Starkeya sp. ORNL1: one gene and its partners. Each later gene encodes a partner of the first gene's protein in a complex. Links are inferred from orthologs where the notes say so. Each region holds a gene or a part of one and is shown on either strand. Other genes may lie near its edges.

Region 1 (4,932 bases):
GCGTGCGTACGCGCATGCGTGAGAAATGTCAACCGGAAACCTAGGCTTTGCGCCGATGCCAGAAGGCGTCCGCGACCCGTTCCATGCCGAACCGCTCATAGAAGCCGACGGCTTCGGGCACCGAGGCGAGTACCAGGGCGACTTGCGGGCCCAATCGGCGGCAAACCTCGTCCAGCAGGCCTTTGCCGATGCCGAGCCCCTGCGCGTCGCGGGATACGCCAATTTCGGAGATATAGCAGATCCAGGAAAAATCGGTCATGCCGCGAGCGACGCCGACCAGCGCGCCGGTACCGGCGAGGCGGGCGGTCACGAGCAGATTGGCGTTCGCGAGCATCACGTCCAGGCGCGGCAGGTCGTCGACCGGTCGGATGCCGCCGAGGCCGGAGTCCACCAGCACCTGGCGGAACTCGGCGACGGGGAGGGTGGGTTCAACGGCGTAGAGGATGGTGGGCTGCTCGGTCATGGCAAGCTCGCTCGGCTTGAGCATCCTTCGAGGCCCGGGCTTTGCCCGAGCACCTCAGGATGACGTGGTTCTATTTAGCGCGACGTCATCCTGAGGTGCTCGCGCAGCGAGCCTCGAAGGATGCTGAAGCCGAACGACACTCACTCACCCCTCCCGCTCTACCTTCCCCGGCCGCACCGTGAACCGTTCCGCCCGGCCCTGCAGCGCGGCGAAGGCGGCGGGGTCGGCGCCGGTCATCCAGACCTGCGCGCCGAGCGCGTCGAGCGCCTCGAACAGCGCCGCGCGCCGCGCCGGGTCGAGATAGGCGACGACGTCGTCGAGCAGGATCACCGGCGCGATGCCGGCCATCTCGCCGACGAGGCGGGCATGGGCGAGCGCGAGGCCGATCAGCAGCGCCTTCTGCTCGCCGGTCGAGCCCTGCGCCGCCGGGATCGCCTTGGGACCGTGGCCGACAATGAGGTCGGTCAGATGCGGGCCTTCCAGCGTGCGCCCTGCCGCCCGGTCGCGCCCACGCCCGGTGCGCAGCGTGGCGCGGTACTCGTCCTCGACCAGGGTCGCCGGGCGCTGGGCCAGCGCCCGCTCGACCGCGCCGTCGAGCGCGATTGTCGCCCAGGGAAATGGCGAGGCGTCGTCGCGGCCCGCCGCGATGCCGGCGGCGAGGCGCCGCACCGTCTCCGCCCGCGCCGCCGCGACCGCGACGGCGAGCGCGGCCAGTTCCTGCTCCACCGCGTCGAGATAGCGCGCGTCGGGGGAGGGCTCCTCCAGCAGGCGGTTGCGCGAGCGCAGCGCCCGCTCCAGCGCGTTGACCCGCGCGCCGTGCTCGGCATCGACCGCCAGCACCAGCCGGTCGAGGAAGCGGCGCCGGTCGCCGGGCGGGCCGAGGAACAGCCCGTCCATCTCCGGCGTCAGCCAGACGACGCGGATATGATCGGCAAAGGCGCTGGCGGAGGACACCGGCTCGCGGTCGATGCGGGTGCGGCGCGAGCGTCCGCTCTCGGCGTTGGCGTCCGCCTCGACCCCGGTGCCGAGCGTCACCTCGCCATAGGCGCCCTCGACCGTGGCGGACACCGCCCAGCTTTCGGTCGGAACGCCCTCGCTATCGCGCGCGGCCACCTCGCCAAGCTGGGCGCGGCGCAGCCCGCGGCCCGGCGAGAGGAAGGAGATGGCTTCCAGCAGATTGGTCTTGCCCGCGCCGTTCGGCCCCACCAGCACCACCGGGCCGTCACCGGCGGTGATGTCCGCCGCGCGATAGCTGCGGAAATTGGTGAGGCGCAAGCGGGTGATGCGGGCGGAGGCCGTGCTCACACGCGCATCGGCATCAGGACATAGAGCGCGCCGCGGCGCTCGGGGTCCTGGACCAGGGTCGGCGAGCCGGCGTCCGCCAGCTTCAGCTCAGCGGTCTCGCCCTCGATCTGCGCGGTGATGTCGAGCAGATACCGGCTGTTGAAGCCGATATCGAGCGGCTCCGAGCCGTACTCGACCTCGATCTCCTCGGTCGCGCTGCCGGAGTCCGGATTGGTGACGGACAAGGTCAGCTTGCCGTCGGCGATGGAGAGCTTCACCGCGCGGCCGCGCTCGCTGGCGACGGTGGAGACGCGGTCGACCGCCGAGGCGAAGCCGGCCTTGTCCACCACCAGCGTCTTGTCATTGCCGACCGGGATGACGCGGCCATAGTCCGGGAAGGTGCCGTCGATCAGTTTCGAGGTCAGCACCACGCGGTCGAGCAGTACGCGGATCTTGGCGGTGGAGAGCTCCACTGTGATCTCGGCCTCGGCGTCGTCGAGCAGGCGCTGGATCTCGGCCACCGCCTTGCGCGGCACGATCACGCCGGCCATGCCGGCAGAGCCCGCCGGGGCCGCGATCTCGGCCTGGGCGAGGCGGTGCCCGTCGGTCGCCACGGCTCGCAGCACCGGGCCGGCGGCCTCGGCGACATGCAGATAGATGCCGTTGAGATAATAGCGGGTCTCTTCGGTCGAGATGGCGAACTGCGTCTTGTCGACGAGACGCTTGAGATCGCCCGCCTGCACGGTAAAGCGATGGCTCATCTCGCCGGCGGCGATGTCCGGGAAGTCATTCTCGGGCAGCGTCTGCAAAGCGAACCGCGAGCGGCCGGCGCGCACGGTGAGCGTGCCGCGGTCGCCAGAGGTCTCGATCTGCACCTGCGAGCCTTCGGGCAGCTTGCGCACGATGTCGTAGATGGTGTGCGCCGGCACCGTGGTGGCGCCTTCCTGGCCGACCTCGGCGGGAATGGTCTCGATGATCTCGATGTCGAGATCGGTCGCCTTCAGGGCGAGGCCGCGCGCATCGGTGCGCATCAGCACGTTCGCCAGGATCGGAATGGTGTTGCGCCGCTCGACGACACGGTGGACGTGGGCGAGAGACTTGAGCAACTCGGCCCGCTCGACAGTGACCTTCATGGCCGCGACACCCGTACACTGGAAACAGGAGGACGCGCGGGGCGCGGTCAGGAGCGGGCGCAGCCTCGGCGGCCGGCGCATCCCCATCGCGCCCCGGCGGGCGGCGCGGGCGCGCCGCCGGGCCGACGACATTGCCGCCAGTGCCGCCTGGACGCAAGGGTACCGCTGACAGGCGCCCGTGCTTTAATGGGGAAAAGCACGGGGATTGCGGGGAAACGCCCGGTCTGCCGGGTTTCCCTACTCGTCGGCCGGGCGCTTGCGCGCCGGGATGCTACTCGTTGACCAGACGCTTCAGCGCCTCGACCTCGTCGGCCAGCGAGCGGTCGCTGCCGACCAGGCCTTCGATCTTGCGCACCGCGTGCAGCACGGTGGTGTGGTCCCGGCCGCCGAAGCGTCGGCCGATCTCGGGCAGCGAACGCAGCGTCAGGGTCTTGGCGAGATACATCGCCACCTGGCGCGGCTTCACCACATTCGCGGTGCGGCGCTGCGAGAGGATATCGGCGCGGGTCACGTTGTAGTGCTTGGCGACGATGCGAAGGATGTCGTCGACCCGCACCCGCTTCGGTTCGCTCGAGCGCACCAGGTCGCGCACCGCGGTCTCCGCCATCTCCAGAGTGATGGCGCGCGAGGTGAGCTGGTTGTGCGCCAGCAGCCGGTTCAGCGCGCCGTCGAGATCACGCCCGTTCTGCCCGCAATGACGGGCGATGAAGGAGATGACGTCCGCCGGCACGGTGAAGCCCGGATGCTGCTGGCCGAGCGCGGTGACGCGCGCGGTGAGGATGGCGAGGCGCAGTTCCTCGTCGAGCGGGGCGATCTCCACCACCAGCCCGGCGGCCAGGCGCGAGCGCACCCGCTCCTCCAGCGCGTCGAGTTCCGCCGGAGGACGGTCGGCGGCGATCACCACCTGCCGGCCGGCGTCCATCAAGGCGTTGAGGGTGTGGCAGAATTCCTGCTGCACGCTCTTGCCCTGGAGGAATTGCAGGTCGTCGATGATCAGCGTGTCGATGCCGCGCAGCTGCTCCTTGAAGGCCAGCGAGGACTGGTTCTTCAGCGCATTGACGAAGCCGTACATGAAGCGCTCGGCGGTGAGGTACACCACCCGGCGCCCACGCGCCGCACCGAACGAGGCAATGGCCTGCAACAGGTGCGTCTTGCCGAGCCCGACCGCGGCATGGAGATAGAGCGGGTTGAACACCGCGCCCGCGCCTTCCGGCGCCTCTGCCACCTTCAGCGCGGCGGCATGGGCGAGGCGGTTCGACGAGCCGAGGCGATAGGTCTCGAAGGTGAGGCGCGGATCGAGCGGCGAGCCACCCGCATGGATGGACGCGCTGCGCGCCTCGTCCGGCTGAGTGGACTCGCGGCTATCAAGGCCGCGAACGGAGCCCTGGCGGGCCGCATCCTGGCCGCGCGCATCGTTGGGACGAGGCGCGGCGGCGCGGGGCGCCAGCGCACCAGGGGCGCGCATCACCGCGCTGCGCACCACCAGTTCGACGCGCGCGGCGGACAGCTCCTCGCGCCACAATTCGCCGAGCCGATCGAGATAATGCTGCTGAATCCATGCCTTCAGGAAGCGCGTCGGCACCGACAGGCGCACCAGGCCCGCACTCACACCGTCGAGCTCGATACGCGGGAACCAGCTCGAATAGACCTCTTCGCCGATCTCGGCCCGCAGCCTGCGGCGCACACGCTCCCAGGCATCCCGCGCATTGCTTTCGCCGGGCGCGCGGGCGTCGGTCGCCGCCTCCTTGTCATGGAGGTTGTCCTCACGGTCGAAGAAATCCACGGTATCTGGTTTGAACATGGCAAATCCCCCGCTTAAGCGGTTATCGACAGTGCGTGCGAAAAGGCAGTTCGGCGGCGAGCCGGTGCGTGGTCAGCGCCGCGCGTCGTCACGGGGACGACGCCGGGCAGCCACGATCGGCTCATCGCAAAGAGCAGGCTCGACTAGGGGAGAAAAACTCCGCGGAACGGCCGGCTATAGGGAACAGCGTGGCGACATGCCGGAGCTGCTACCGCCCCGCAGGCGGCTTTCCCGTGAAGGCCGCTCGGCGG
Region 2 (3,947 bases), 1.1 Mb from region 1 along the record:
GCGCGCTTCGGCACCAGGATCAGCCACGGGAAGCGGGCGTCATCCATCAGCCGGACGGTGGAAAGCGTGAGCTCGCCGACCGCAAAGGTGTCGTCGTCGAGGCGGGGATCGAGGATGAAAGCGGGGTCTGGCATAAGGCGGGTTCCGGCGGGCGGCTAGCTATAGACCACGCCGGACTTCTTGGCACCGTTCAAAAACAGGTGGTCACATGCAGATGTCATCCCGGCCCCACGGGTCTTGCCTCCGGCAAGCCCGAGGGCAGGCTCCGCGAAGCGGAGAGCCGGGATCGTACGAAGATGAAGAGCGTTTGCGCGATCCCGGATCGGCCTGCGGCCGTTCGGGATGATGTCCAGTTTGGATGACATTGGACAAACGCCGCCGGCCCTTGCGTCGCGTCCCGGATCATCCGATATAGGGGCCGGGAGGTTGGCGGTGGACGAGCCACTCGCCAACCGGGTCAGGTCCGGAAGGAAGCAGCCCCAACGAGCCCGTCTCGGGTCGCATGTCAGCCTCCCACCCTATTCCCGAGCCATGGATGCGCGATGAGCGAGGGCGCCGCTCCTGATGACGACGCCCCCGGGTTTGCATTGCCCGGGCTGGATGTGCCGGCAATCGCCGCTCCCTATCGCGTGCTCGCCCGCAAATACCGTCCGCAGAGCTTCGATGACCTGATCGGCCAGGAAGCGATGGTGCGCACGCTGAAGAACGCGTTCGCCTCCAACCGCATCGCGCAGGCCTATATCCTCACCGGCGTGCGCGGCGTCGGCAAGACCACCACCGCCCGCATCCTCGCCCGCGCTTTGAACTATGAGCCGCCGGAAGGCGGGGGCGCCCCCACGCTCGATATGCCGGTGCTCGGCCGGCACTGCCGTGACATCATCGAGAGCCGCCATGTCGACGTCCAGGAGATGGACGCCGCCTCCAATACCGGCATCGGCGACATTCGCGAGATCATCGAGGCGGCGCGCTACAAGCCGGTCCTGGCGCGCTACAAGGTCTTCATCATCGACGAAGTGCACATGCTCTCCACGGCGGCCTTCAACGGGCTCTTGAAGACGCTCGAAGAGCCGCCCGAGCATGTGAAGTTCATCTTCGCCACCACCGAGATCCGCAAGGTTCCGGTGACTGTGCTGTCGCGGTGCCAGCGCTTCGATCTGCGCCGGGTCGATGCCGGCGTGCTCGCCGGGCATCTGCGCACGATCTGCGAAGCGGAGCATGTGAGCGTCGCGCCCGAGGCACTCGGCCTCGTCGCCCGCGCCGCCGAGGGCTCGGTGCGCGACGCGCTTTCGCTGCTCGACCAGGCGATCGCGCACGGTAGTGGTACCGTGCATGCTGACGAGGTGCGTTCGCTGCTCGGCCTTGCCGACAAGGCCCGCGTCATCGACCTGTTCGAAGCGCTGATGAAGGGCGATATCGGCGCCGCGCTGACCGAGCTGCGCGAGCAATATGACGCCGGTGCCGATCCGGCGGTGGCGATCTCCGACCTCGCCGAATTCACCCATTTCGTCACGCGGCTGAAGATCATCCCGGAGACCGCCACCGATCCCTCGCTGATCGAGGCCGAGCGGGTGCGTGGCGCGGATTTCGCGTCCAGGCTTTCCATGCGCGTGCTGGCGCGGGCCTGGCAGATGCTGACCAAGGGCCTCGCCGAGGTGCAGCAGGCGGCCAAACCCATGCAGGCGGCGGAGATGGTGCTGGTGCGCCTCGCCTACGCCGCCGATCTGCCGACGCCGGACGAAGCGCTGCGTCGTCTGAAGGAAGATGCATCGAACGGCGAGGGCACACCATCCGCACAGCGCCCGGCACCGCCGTCCGGCCCGAGCGCCTCCAGTGGTGGCGGGGCGCGTCTCGCCTTGGCGACGCAGAATTCGGCGCCGCGGCCGCAGCCGGTCGAACGCGCGCCGGAGCCGGTGCCCGCCGGTCCCAGGCTCTCCACCATGGTCGACCTCGCGGCGCTGGCCTCCGCGCAGCGCGATCTCAGGATGAAGCACGCCATCGAGAACCAGATGCGTCCCGTTGCCTTCGAGGAAGGGCGGATCGAGATCGCGCTGGTGCCTGGCGCCTCGCCGGCGCTGGTGCAGGAGCTGCAGAACAAGATCTCCAACTGGACCGGCCGGCGCTGGCTGATCGCGCTGTCGCAGCAGGAGCCGGCCGAGCCGACGCTGGCCGAGCAGAAGGACGCCGAGCACGCCTCGATGATGACCGGCGTGCGCGCCGATCCGCTGGTCGCCGCGGTGCTGGAGCGCTTTCCGGGCGCTTCCATCGTCGATGTGCGCACCCGGCTCAGTGAGGAAGCGGCGCCGGAGATGTCGCCGGAAGAGTATGAAGGGCTGGTCGCCGCGCTCAATGAAGGGCCGGGACCGGACGACGAGATCGAGTTCTAGAAGTTAAAGAGGACGTTCCATGAAAGACCTTCTCGGCATGATGTCCAAGCTGAAGGACATGCAGGCGCGCATGGAGCAGCTTCAGAACGAGCTGGAGGCGACCGAGGTCGAAGGCGTCTCCGGCGCCGGCATGGTCAAGGTGACGCTGACCGCCAAGGGTTCGCTGAAGGGCCTCTCCATCGATCCGAGCCTGCTCAATCCAGACGAAGCGGAGATACTGGAAGACCTGATCATCGCCGCCCACGCCGACGCCCGCACCAAGGGCGACCGGCTGATCCAGGAGAAGACCCAGGCGCTGACCGCCGGCCTGCCGATCCCACCGGGCATGAAGCTGTTCTGATCGACTTCCCTCTCCCGCAAGCGGGAGAGGGAGTCGGTCGCGATCGCGGGCGGCTTCCACAATCCCACAAGGAACGAGCATGAGCGCCGACATCGTCATCCGCCCGATCGAAGCCGACCAGCAATCGTCATGGCTGCCGCTCTGGCGCGGCTACCAGGCGTTCTACAAGGTCGACATTCCCGACGACGTCTCGGCGGTGACCTGGGCACGCCTGCTGGATGCTGGCGAGCCGGTGCATGGTGCGTTGGCGTGGCAGGGTGAGCGGGCCGTCGGCCTTGTCCACTACATCTTCCACCGCTCGACCTGGATGGCGGAGAATTATTGCTACCTGAACGATCTCTTCGTCTATCCCGAGGTGCGCGGCGGCGGCATCGGCCGCGCGCTGATCGAGCATGTCTATGCCGCGGCGCAGGCGAAGGGAACCAGGCGCGTCTATTGGCTGACGCATGAGACCAATTCGACCGCGATCAAGCTCTATGAGCAGGTCGCGCAGCGTCCCGGCTTCGTCCAGTTCTACCGGATCCTTCCGTGACGACGTCATCTCGGACGGCTGAAGGCCGATCCGGGATCGCGCAAACATCGGGGAGCGATCCCGGCTCTCCGGCTACGCCTGCGGCCGGGATGATGATGCATTGACTGCGGCCAGCACCGCCTGAGTGATCCGCTCCGCGTGCCGCATCAGCGGGCCCTCCAGGCGCCCGTAAAGCACGAACACCGCCGGCTGCACCACGCAGCCGAGCGCCAGCGCGCTGGCGAGCGCGACGTCCTGCTCCGGCACCTCGCCGCGCGCGATGCCCTCGCGCAGCAACCCCGCCAGCGCTTCCACCACATTCTCGGCCGGCTCGATCGGCACCGCGCCGAGATGGTCGTGCTGGCTGATGAGCAGATAGGCGAACAGCGCCGGCTCGGCGTCGAACAGGGAGCAGGCATGCTCGGCCACGGCGCGAATGCGGCCGGCAAAGTCCGGCACCACGCGCGCCACCTCATCGATGCCACGCGCGAGCTCGGCATAGCGGCCGAGGAACAGCTCGCGCGCCAGCGCCTCCTTGGAGACGAAATGGCGGTAGAGTGCGCCTTCCGCCACGCCGACCGCCTGGGCGATATCGCGCACCGAAGTGCCGTGAACGCCTTTCGAGGCGAACAGCCGCAACGCTTCCGTCTCGATGCGCGCGCGCGTCTCGGTGCCGTCGCGGCCCCGGCGGACGACTGCCGGGCGGCTCATG
Region 3 (3,885 bases), 1.7 Mb from region 1 along the record:
CGTCGCCCTTCATGGCGAAGGCGGTGACTGCGACCACGGGGATCGCGCGCAGCTCGGGATCTTCCTTCAGCCAGCGCGTCACATCGAGACCGGAAACCTCGGGAAGCTGGATGTCCATCAGGATGAGATCCGGCTTATGCTTGCGGGCGAGTTCCAGCGCCTCGGCGCCGTTGCGCGTCTCCACGGTCGCATAGCCGTGCGCTTCCAGCAGATCGTGAAAGAGCTTCATGTTGAGCTCGTTGTCTTCCACGATCAGAATGGTTTTGGCCATGTTACTCTCGGTGTCGCGGTTCTCGGTGTGGTTGCTCGCGGTATTTGCGCCGCCTCAGGCGGCCCCCACCGGACAAGAAACCCGGCCCGACGAACCCGGCCTGCCACGGTGGGCAAACTAGCCCTCATTCCTTACGGAACAACAAATGCGATCGTCTAAACTCCGGCCTTTGACCACGGCAGTAGCGGCCCGCGAAGTCGCCATCGGCGCCCTCGGCTTCCTCGCCGTCGATCCGGAGCGAATCGGCCCGTTCCTCGCCGAGAGCGGCCTCTCCCCGGCGGACCTGCGCGGTGTCGTCGGCTCGGCGGCCTTTCAGGTAGCCATTCTCGACTATCTCATCAATCGCCAGGATCTGCTGCTGGAATATGCGCGCGGCGCGCAGATTGATCCCGGCCATGTGGTCGCCGCCCGCGAGATCCTCGCCCACGAGCCGGCGGACCGGAATCCGGACCGGGGCTGAGGGAGTGCCATGGCTGCGATGCCCGGGCTCTGCCGCGACTGCCTTGCCGACACCGGCGGCGCGCTGCGCTGCCAGCGGTGCGGCAGCCCGCGCACGCTCGTGCATGGCGAACTGCTAGCGCTCAGCATCGCCCATATCGATTGCGATGCCTTCTATGCGGCGATCGAGAAGCGCGACGATCCCTCGCTACGCGACAAGCCGCTGATCATCGGCGGCGGCAAGCGCGGCGTCGTCTCCACCGCCTGCTACCTCGCCCGGGTAACCGGCGTGCGCTCGGCCATGCCGATGTTCAAGGCGCGCGCGCTCTGCCCGGACGCCGTGGTGATCAAGCCGAACATGGCGAAATATGTCGCGGTCGGCCGGCAGATGCGCGAGCGCATGCTGCGCCTCACGCCGCTGGTGGAGCCGCTTTCGATCGACGAGGCATTCCTGGACCTTTCCGGCACGCAGCGGCTCCACGGCGCGCCGCCGGCGCATCTGCTCGCCCGTTTCGCCCGCGATGTCGAAGCCGAGATCGGCATCACCGTCTCGATCGGGCTGGCGCCGAACAAATTCCTCGCCAAGCTCGCCTCAGACCTCGACAAGCCGCGCGGCTTCGCGGTGATCGGCGCGGCCGAGGCGCGGGCCTTCCTCGCCCCGCGCCCGGTGGGCGCCATTTGGGGGGTCGGCAAGGCGACGCAGGAGCGCCTCGCCCGCGACGGCTACCGCACCATCGCCGACCTGCAGCAGGCGAACGACGTGGACCTGGCGCGCAAGCTCGGCGCCGAGGGACTGCGGCTGGCGCGGCTCGCCCGCGGCGAGGATAATCGCCGGGTCAATCCGGAGCGCGAGACCAAGAGCATCTCGTCCGAGACCACCTTCGATGACGACATCGCCGAATTCCGCTTCCTGGAGCAGACGCTGTTCCGGCTCGCCGAGAAGGTCTCGGCGCGGCTGAAGGCGGCCGAGCTTTCCGGCCGCACCGTGACCTTGAAGCTGAAGACCGCGGATTTCCGCCTGATTACCCGCGCCCGCTCGCTGGAGGCGCCGACCCAGCTTTCGCACCGCCTCTTCGATACCGCCCGCGAGTTGCTGGCCCGCGAGACCAACGGCACGCGCTACCGGCTCATCGGGGTCGGGGTCTCGGAACTCGAGGACCCGACGCTGGCCGACCCGGCCGACCTGGTCGACGTCCAGGGCACCAAGCGCGGCGTCGCCGAACTCGCCATCGACAAGCTCAGGGCGAAGTTCGGCACCGACGCGGTGGGCCGCGGCATCCTCATCGACGCGCCGACGCGCGCCTCCAACGCTACTTCGCGCACGGTTCCTCAGGAAGCGCCTCGAAAGCGGTGAGCTGGCCACGCAGCACGAAGTCGCCATAGTCCAGCTTCAGCGCCCGGCTGACGCCGTTGTCGTAGAGATCGAAGCTGATCACATAATCGGGCGTGGTGGCGCTGGTGCCGCGCTCGAAATAGCTGATGGTCACGGGAAAGCGCGTGCGCCCCGCCAGCCCGGTCGCCTTGGCGGCATCCTCGAGCCCGTCGGTCGCGGTCTTGGCCTTGCCGATGATGGCGAGCGTGTCATAGACCTTCTTGCCATCGGAGGAGCCGTCATAGACCGGCACTTCCAGCACCGGATCGCCGGCCTCGGCCTGGGTCAGCACCTTGATCACGTGCTGGGTCGGCAGCACCACGTCGGGACCGAGCGAGAAGCTCTCCTTGGCCGGCTTGGTAGCATTGACGAACAGCTTGCCGTCGCGCCGCTCGGCGACACCATCGGCATCGTCGCGAACCTCGGCATTGATCTTGTTCTGGATCTTGAAGCGATAGGTGTTGGCTTCGCCGTCTTCCCACGTCGTGGTGGAGAGCGCACTGGTCATGCGCCCGCCCCCGTCCGTGTCGAGATCGGTGCGCTGCACGAGTTTCACGGTGTAGCCGTTGCAGGCATTGCCGCGCATCTCATAGACAATCTCCCCTTGCGCGGCCTCCACATTCTTGGCGGCCTTGGAGCCGTCGAGCGAGAGCGCATAGATGGCGCGGTGCGGGGCGAGCTGGATCGCCGCGGCCGAAGCACTTCCCACCGGCACGAGGCATAGCAGGCCAAGGCCGCAGGCGCGGGCGAAGTCGTCGAGACCCATGGGGCGAAGCTCCTTAACGGCAGGCAAATGCGCGGCTTGCGCACGGCAAATCGATCGTCCAAACATCGGTGATCAAACACAAGGCGAGAACAAGGGCGAAAGTTGGAACGCCCTCGCCTTCCCCGCTGATTACGGAGACTGACATGACCGGCACGATCGACGCGAAGCTGGCGTCCCTGGGCATCACCATACCGACGCCCGTGGCGCCGGCGGCGAATTATGTGCCGACCGTCGTCAGCGGCAACCTGCTGTTCGTCTCCGGTCAGATCTCGGTGACCGCGGATGGCACCAGGCTCACCGGCAAGTTGGGCGAGACCGTCGATGCCGAGGCCGGCCGTGTTGCCGCGCGCCAGTGCGGCATCAATCTCATTGCGCAGGTCAAGGCGGCGCTGGGCGGCGATCTCGATCGGGTGAAGCGCGTGGTGAAGCTCACCGGCTTCGTCAATTCGACGCCTGATTTCACCGACCAGCCCAAGGTGGTGAATGGCTGTTCGGACCTGTTCGTCGAGGTGTTCGGCGAGGCCGGACGCCATGCCCGCTCGGCGGTCGGCGTCGCGCAATTGCCGTTCGGGGTTTCCGTCGAGGTCGAAGCCATCATCGAGATCGCCTGATGCCGCTGGCGGGATCGGACTGGCTGACCGCCCGGCCGGTCGCGCACCGCGCCTTGCACGATGCGGCGGCCGGCATCATCGAGAACATGCCGTCCGCGGTCGATGCGGCCATTGCCGGCCTGTACGCGATCGAGGTCGATGTGCAGATGTCGTCGGACGGCGAGGCCATGGTGTTCCATGACGACGACCTCGATCGGCTGACGCTCGCTACCGGCCCGCTGAAGACGCTGACTGCCCGCGCGCTTCAAGCGGTGGAATTCCGTTCCACCGCCGATCGCATGATGAGCCTGCCGGACCTGCTCGAGCGGGTTGCCGGACGCGTGCCGCTGGTGATCGAGCTGAAGAGCCATTTCGACGGCGACACGTCGGTGGCGGTGCGTGCCTGCGAACTGGTGGCGGACTATGCCGGGCCGGCGGCCTTGATGTC

What was found. Proteins that work in one complex are often made in the same cells at the same time.
Region 2: the proteins of dnaN (region 1) and G3545_RS17530 are in contact, whole or in part, in a cryo-EM structure (PDB 8GIZ), measured with the Escherichia coli proteins. The link is inferred for Starkeya sp. ORNL1 from one-to-one orthologs.
Region 3: the proteins of dnaN (region 1) and G3545_RS04255 are in contact, whole or in part, in a solved structure (PDB 1OK7), measured with the Escherichia coli proteins. The link is inferred for Starkeya sp. ORNL1 from one-to-one orthologs.

The regions. Positions count from the first base shown.
Region 1 is NZ_CP048834.1:2,613,465-2,618,396, reverse strand. Bases 823-3,785 are described here. They hold dnaN (DNA polymerase III subunit beta), read right to left. Parts: upstream 2,881-3,785; coding sequence 1,765-2,880; downstream 823-1,764. Other genes in these bases: dnaA (chromosomal replication initiator protein DnaA), read right to left, coding at 3,152-3,785; recF (DNA replication/repair protein RecF), read right to left, coding at 823-1,768. Also shown: G3545_RS12580 (GNAT family N-acetyltransferase), read right to left, coding at 41-463; more of recF, read right to left, coding at 608-822; more of dnaA, read right to left, coding at 3,786-4,681. UniProt on the Escherichia coli protein: Confers DNA tethering and processivity to DNA polymerases and other proteins. Acts as a clamp, forming a ring around DNA (a reaction catalyzed by the clamp-loading complex) which diffuses in an ATP-independent manner freely and bidirectionally along dsDNA.
Region 2 is NZ_CP048834.1:3,690,301-3,694,247, reverse strand. Bases 1-2,963 are described here. They hold G3545_RS17530 (DNA polymerase III subunit gamma/tau), read left to right. Parts: upstream 1-542; coding sequence 543-2,384; downstream 2,385-2,963. Other genes in these bases: G3545_RS17520 (GNAT family N-acetyltransferase), read left to right, coding at 2,804-2,963; G3545_RS17525 (YbaB/EbfC family nucleoid-associated protein), read left to right, coding at 2,404-2,724; G3545_RS17540 (HIT family protein), read right to left, coding at 1-134. Also shown: more of G3545_RS17520, read left to right, coding at 2,964-3,256; G3545_RS17515 (TetR/AcrR family transcriptional regulator), read right to left, coding at 3,329-3,946; G3545_RS17510 (acyl-[ACP]--phospholipid O-acyltransferase), read right to left, coding at 3,943-3,947. UniProt on the Escherichia coli protein: Part of the beta sliding clamp loading complex, which hydrolyzes ATP to load the beta clamp onto primed DNA to form the DNA replication pre-initiation complex.
Region 3 is NZ_CP048834.1:884,461-888,345, forward strand. The notes cover bases 1-2,901. They hold G3545_RS04255 (DNA polymerase IV), read left to right. Parts: upstream 1-740; coding sequence 741-2,063; downstream 2,064-2,901. Other genes in these bases: G3545_RS04245 (response regulator), read right to left, coding at 1-271; G3545_RS04250 (DUF3572 domain-containing protein), read left to right, coding at 417-731; G3545_RS04260 (cell envelope integrity EipB family protein), read right to left, coding at 2,020-2,847. Outside these bases: G3545_RS04265 (RidA family protein), read left to right, coding at 2,991-3,458; G3545_RS04270 (glycerophosphodiester phosphodiesterase family protein), read left to right, coding at 3,464-3,885. UniProt on the Escherichia coli protein: Poorly processive, error-prone DNA polymerase involved in translesion repair and untargeted mutagenesis. Copies undamaged DNA at stalled replication forks, which arise in vivo from mismatched or misaligned primer ends.